3 regions of the Candidatus Symbiopectobacterium sp. NZEC127 genome follow, and region 3 is predicted to be linked to each of the others. Evidence: predicted binding sites of a transcription regulator. Region 3 holds the regulator's gene; each other region holds the start of a gene.

Region 1 (2,203 bases), on a different contig from region 3:
GGTAACAGAAACGAATTTAGGTAATGACACGACATGACAGCGCGGATCTTAAATTACCCATAAAATATGTACAGAAAATGTTAATTAAAATAGTTACACATGACTTGCGTCACAACATTTTGTCCATACTCCCTAATGTGTTCATCATTTTTGTGCGCTGTATCAGTCGATAAAGTGTTGCTGTACATCGGTACACCCGGCTTCAGCCAGAATAATTTGCAACATCACCCACTGACTGATGGCGGTATTGCGCGGTTCAACCAGCGCGGCGCGGCGCACGCTGTGAATATCTTCACCGGCTAGATTCATCAGGTTCAGCGCTACCTGAAGCGGCGGCAGGCTGGGATTGAACGCGGCATTTTCTGCATAGCGTCCGGTATACACCGTGCCGCGATCGGTTTCCAGCGCGACGCCGCTCAGGGCGTTGCTGTAGGGCGCATGACTGCGGTTGGCAGCGTCCAGCGCGGTCTGCGCCAGCAGATCGGCATCAAGCAGGGTGCGCCCGTGATTGACCGGGTCCATCAACAGCGTGGTGATGTTCAGATCCTGCGGTCCAAAGGCATCGGGTAAATAGTGGTGCAGCCGTGCGGGTTCGCGCCCCGGCAGGTGGATATGCAGCGTGTTTGCCCGGTTCAGTTCATTCATAAACTGACGGCAGTGCCCGCAGGGGGTGTAGTTCACCGTGATACTGGTCAAACCGCGCTCCTGGCGCAGCCAGGCATGGGCAATGGCGCTCTGCTCCGCGTGCAGCGTTTGCTGCAACGGCACCGCACTGAACTCCATGTTGGCACCAAAGTAGAGGTTGCCACTTTCTCCCTGAGCAACGGCACCCACTTGAAAGTGAGAAATCGGTGCAACGGCGCATGCAGCCGCAAGGGGGAGCAAGGCGTAGGCCAATGTTTCCGGTGTCAGGCCGCACTGGGTGCACAGGGTTGTTACGTCATCAGCAAGCAGCATCCCGGCGAAGTCAGGACGCTCAAGTAGTGGCAGCAAGGCATGTTGCAGTGTGTCAGAAAGTTGTGCAAAAGGGGCGTGATAGCGTGGGTGCATAGCGATGTACTCTTTTTGCCATTATTGTTTGTTGTCAGGGTAAAAAGTAGCGTATCAATAAATTGTGATCAGTATCTCGTCGAACGTGAACTTATTGAAAATAAGATGCAAACTGCGCGATATATCTCAAATTATCGAGCAGAATGCAACGGCGCTGTGCTTCTCGCGCCGTCTGCATCATCTTTGCCGCTAGTGAAACAGTTGTACCAGCAGCGGAAAGATAAAAGGCGCAATCAGTGAGGTCATGATGCCGCAGATCACCAAGGCCAATGAACTGAACGCCCCTTCCTGAAAATCGATCTCGACGCAGCGGGCGGTGCCCAGCGCGTGTGACGCCGTCCCCATGGAGAGTCCGCGCGCCGCCTTGGTGCGAATCCCCACGCGATTAAACAGTGTGTGCCCGAAGACCGCACCGAGGATGCCGACAAAAATCACACAGACTGCGCTGATGGCGGGAATGCCGCCGATGGTGCTTGCGACCGCCATGGCGATGGGCGTTGTCACCGATTTCGGCAGCACCGACGCGGCGATCTCCGGCGTAGCACCTAACCACAGCGCAATGACCGTGCCGGAAATAATGGCCGCCATGCTGCCGATAAAGCAGACGCTGATGATGGATTTCCAACGCGCACGGATCTGATGAAGCTGTTCATAGAGAGGAAACGCCAACGCTACCACGGCGGGCTGCAACAGATCGTTCAGCACTTTACTGCCCGCGAAGTAGTTTTCGTAAGGAATATTGAGCAGCAGCAATAGCGGGATCAGGATAGCCATCGACACCAGCAGTGGGTTTAGCAGCGGCATTTTGCATTTTATCGCCAGCTTGCGCGCCGCGAAGAAGGTCAGCAGCGTCAGAGGCAACGACCACCAGATGTTGGACAACATCATTTTTTTCCTTCCTCATCCGGTGTTTCGAGCGTGGTGATGATGTGTTCACGTTGCATCAACTGCGTGCAAAAGCCAACGACCAGCATGACAACCAGCGTGCTGATAAGACAGGACACTACGATAGGGCCAAACTGCTTGCTCAGCAGATCATAGTAATTCATGACGCCCACGCCGATAGGCACAAACAGCAATGCCATGTAGCGAATCATCAAGTGGCAGCCGGGTTTTACCCAGGGCGCAGGAAGGATCTGCGAGGCTAACAGGG
Region 2 (2,203 bases), on a different contig from region 3:
AGATCAGGTCATTACCGGCGTTAAGAAAACTCAGCCCTTTGGTGGCGAAGAACGGCGGTTGCTGGGTAAAGCTGTTATCCCACAGTTTACCGATCTCCTTACCGTACTGACCGTGGCGGCTGGTTTCCAAGATTTGCCAGTCATAAACGTGGGCATTCCAGAACGCACGAATGAAGCGAACCGTAGCCGGTTTATCCACGGCAAACATCAATTCGTAGAAGGGATAGGCATTTTTCAGCTCATGCACCAACTCTTTCTCACTCGGCCCTTCGGGCTGAAGCGTTTTCAAATCGACAAAACGGTGTCCCCCCCAAATCAGCAGGCCGCTTTTATCCTGATAGCGCTCGAAATAGTAACGCACGCTGGTTTTGGCGCGCTGTTGATAACGCTCATCGCCCGTCAGGTTAGAGAGGCCAACCAGTACGCGCATAAAGTTTTGCTGCGCGGAAAAATTGGAGAGTACCGCTGTGCGTCCATCGGGGAAAACCCACTCAAGCTGTTTCCCGGTGCGCGGATCGACACCGCTCGCCAATAACGGTGATGGCTGCGTGCCATGATAATGGTCGCCCGCTTTATCCAGTACGGTATCGGCATACTGTTTTACGATAGTCAAACGATCGGCGCTGTGCGCCTGAGTGGCGAGCGCGGCCATACAGCAGAGGGCTGCCACAGAGAGGGATAGGTTTTTCATCGTTAGAGTCCTTGTTAACAAACCAGAGATTTTCGGCAGGCGTCAGAGTGCCGTTATTGTTTAATTGTGAGTAAGGTGATGTGAGCATAAGGAAGTGAGGTGAATCATACGAAAAAAGAAACGCTGTTTTAATAAATTAGCTATCTGGTTTCATTGTTTTTTTTCATTTGTGATTGCGATCAACCTCCTGACACCTGTGGTCAACGGCTATTTTCTAACCTAATGTTTTTCTTATGCCTCTTTTTTGTGATAGCGAAACGTTTCGATGACGATCACAATTCCGCAAACTCTTTTTTGCTTTATCAGGACTTTTTCTTAAACTTTACTACAAGCGAAACGTTTCGCTGTCGTTATCAAAACGAGTGACATAATGAAAAAAGGCGTATTACTCAATTCCGAAGTCTCGAGCGTGATTGCCCGCCTTGGGCACACTGACCAAGTCGTGGTGTGTGATGCAGGGTTACCTATTCCTGACACCACCGCTCGTGTAGATCTGGCGTTAACACACAATGTGCCTACCTTTATACAGGTGCTGAGCGTGATTACGCAGGAGATGCAGGTGGAAGCGGCGATTGTTGCGCAAGAGATTATCGAGAAGAACCCGGTGCTCCATGAAGCTATTCGTGAGCATTTGCAACAGCTTGAACAACACCAGGGAAATTCTATTGCGTTGCACTATGTCAGTCATGAGGCATTCAAGACGCAAAGCGGGCAGAGCAGGGCCGTTTTTCGCAGCGGTGAATGTTCGCCCTATGCCAATATTATTTTGTGTGCTGGCGTAACCTTCTGAGGCCGAGATGGAACCTTTATTACAGTTGCAGGGAATAGTAAAAACCTTTCCCGGTGTAAAAGCGCTGTCCGGTGCTGCCCTGAATGTCTATCCCGGCAAGGTGATGGCGCTGGTGGGCGAGAATGGCGCCGGGAAATCTACTCTGATGAAGGTGCTCACCGGTATTTACCGCAAAGATGCCGGCAATATTCGCTTCGTTGGAGAGGAGGTTGCCTTTAATGGGCCAAAATCGTCACAGCACGCGGGTATCGGTATTATTCACCAGGAACTTAACCTGATTCCTCAACTGACGATTGCCGAAAATATTTTTCTTGGCCGAGAGTTTACCGGAGCATTGGGGCGTATCGATTGGCAAAAGATGTACGCCGAGGCAGATAAGCTGCTGAAAAAGCTTAACCTGCGCTACAACAGCCGCCGACTGGTGGGCGAGTTGTCGATTGGTGACCAGCAAATGGTCGAGATTGCCAAGGTGCTGAGCTTTCAATCCAAAGTGATCATCATGGATGAACCCACGGATGCACTGACGGATACCGAAACCGCCTCCTTATTCACCGTGATTAAGGAACTGACCGCACAGGGCTGCGGCATCGTCTATATCTCCCACCGCCTGAAAGAGATCTTCGAGATTTGCGATGACGTGACCGTGCTGCGCGACGGTCAGTTTATCGGTGAGCGTCCGGTCAACCAACTGCATGAAGAACAGCTCATTGAAATGATGGTGG
Region 3 (2,203 bases):
GCAGGCGAAATACGCCGATGGTTTCGGGCCCAAACCGGCCGATATCGTGCACGTGCCGTTCAACGATCTGGCCGCAGTGAAAGCGGTGATGGATGACCACACCTGCGCCGTGGTGCTGGAGCCGATTCAGGGCGAAGGTGGCATTACACCGGCCACGCCGGAATTCCTTAAAGGCGTGCGTGAGCTGTGCGATCAGCACCATGCACTGCTGGTGTTTGATGAAGTGCAAAGCGGCATGGGGCGTTCCGGCAAGCTGTTTACCTATATGCACTATGGCGTGACGCCGGATATTCTCACCACGGCGAAAGCGCTGGGCGGCGGTTTCCCCATCAGCGCCATGCTGACCACCGAAGAGGTCGCCTCTGTGATGACCGTCGGTGTGCACGGCACCACCTACGGCGGTAATCCGCTGGCCTGTGCGGTGGCTGAAGCAGCATTGGACACCATCAATACCCCGCAGGTTCTTTCCGGTGTACAAGCGCGCCACGAGCGTTTCGTCTCGATTCTTCAGGCGATTAATGAAGAGCACGGTATTTTTGAGCAGATTCGCGGTATGGGCCTGCTGATTGGTGCAGAACTGAAGCCGAGATGGCACGGTCAGGCGGGCAAGTTCCTTGCCGCAGCGGCGGAGCAGGGCGTGATGGTGCTAGTGGCTGGGCCTAACGTGATTCGCTTTGTGCCGTCGCTGGTGATTGATCTGGAAGATATCGATCAGGGTATGGCGCGGTTTGCGCGGGCGGTTGAAACGGTGGTTAACGCGGAATAGTGCTGGCTCGTCAAAAGCACGCTGCGCAGCGCGCAACGTGCTTTTGTCTAAACGGTGCTGCTGATATCAGCGTGTGCCGTACACCACGATAGTTTTGCCGTGCGCCGAGATCAGACTCTGATCTTCCAGCATTTTCAAAATACGGCCTACCGTTTCGCGGGAACAGCCAACAATCTGACCAATTTCCTGACGCGTGATCTTGATTTGCATCCCATCCGGGTGCGTCATGGCATCGGGCTGCTTCGCCAGGTTCAACAGCGTCTGCGCGATACGGCCCGTGACATCCAGGAAGGCCAGGTTGCCCACCTTCTGGGAGGTCACCTGGAGGCGACGTGCCATCTGTGAGGAGAGACGCATCAGAATATCCGGGTTGACCTGGATCAGCTGACGGAATTTTTTATAGGAGATTTCAGCGACTTCGCAGGCTGTTTTTGCCCGCACCCATGCGCTGCGTTCCTGACCCTCTTCGAACAGGCCCAGTTCCCCAATAAAATCCCCCTGGTTGAGGTAGGAGAGGATCATTTCCTTGCCTTCTTCATCCTTGATCAGCACAGCCACTGAGCCTTTCACGATGTAGTAAAGCGTTTCTGCCTTTTCACCTTGGTGAATCAGCGTGCTCTTCGATGGATACTTGTGAATATGACAATGAGAAAGGAACCATTCAAGAGTCGGGTCTGTCTGCGGTTTGCCGAGAACCATTCGCTGTTATCCTCTGTTGTAATTCACTGCGCAAATTACAGGGGTCAGAGTTCCCTGTACGGCGTATTAACGTGCTAGTAGTAAAAATTCCGTGTTGGCGGACTGACGTCAGGGAATATACTGGCTTCTGTATGGCGACGTCACGACCCGTTCTGACCGTCAGTATCAAACTGAAGGAACGGATTCTATTCCTGTTTGTAACACAGCTTGACGAGCCTGTCTTGTGTTGTCTCGCTTCAGCATGATTAAGCTCTAGTTATCGGCGGTTTTTATATATAACAGTGAGTAATTTTCAAATAAATTTGAGGAGTTGTGGATGCAAGCGCGCGTAAAATGGGTCGAAGATCTGACCTTTCTCGGTGAGTCGTCATCAGGGCATCAGATTCTGATGGATGGTAATGCTGGCGATAAAGCCCCCAGTCCGATGGAGATGGTGTTGATGGCGGCAGGAGGCTGTAGCGCCATTGATGTGGTGTCCATTTTGCAAAAGGGTCGCAACGCGGTCACTGGGTGTGAAGTCAAATTATCCTCCACGCGTCGTGAAGAAGCGCCGCGTCTGTTTACCCATATCAACCTGCACTTTGTGGTTACGGGCGTGGGACTGACGGATAAGGTGGTTGAACGGGCGGTATCGCTGTCGGCGGAGAAGTATTGTTCAGTGGCGCTAATGTTAGAAAAGGCGGTGAAGGTCACTCACAGCCACGAAATCATCGCTGTCGCATCGTTTTCTTCATAGTC

The links. The regulator CRP, encoded in region 3, controls carbon source genes, mostly activating them, when cyclic AMP is high. The targets are predictions, from matches to a motif close to ATGTGANNNNNNTCACAT.
Region 1: cdd (cytidine deaminase) is a predicted target of CRP. The motif match lies at 1,113-1,130, and genes of this name have one in related genera.
Region 2: rbsD (D-ribose pyranase) is a predicted target of CRP. The motif match lies at 952-969, and genes of this name have one in related genera.

What each region holds. Positions count from the first base shown of each region.
Region 1 is NZ_JAGFPG010000001.1:228,352-230,554, forward strand. Features, by position in the region: gene cdd (cytidine deaminase) at 163-1,050, opposite strand; gene J5069_RS01030 (CidB/LrgB family autolysis modulator) at 1,240-1,935, opposite strand; gene J5069_RS01035 (CidA/LrgA family protein) at 1,935-2,203, opposite strand, start outside.
Region 2 is NZ_JAGFPG010000005.1:280,559-282,761, forward strand. Features, by position in the region: gene J5069_RS18820 (pectate lyase) at 1-691, opposite strand, end outside; gene rbsD (D-ribose pyranase) at 1,062-1,481, shown strand; gene rbsA (ribose ABC transporter ATP-binding protein RbsA) at 1,489-2,203, shown strand, end outside.
Region 3 is NZ_JAGFPG010000007.1:215,268-217,470, forward strand. Features, by position in the region: gene argD (bifunctional acetylornithine/succinyldiaminopimelate transaminase) at 1-766, shown strand, start outside; gene crp (cAMP-activated global transcriptional regulator CRP) at 833-1,465, opposite strand; gene J5069_RS20990 (OsmC family protein) at 1,782-2,201, shown strand.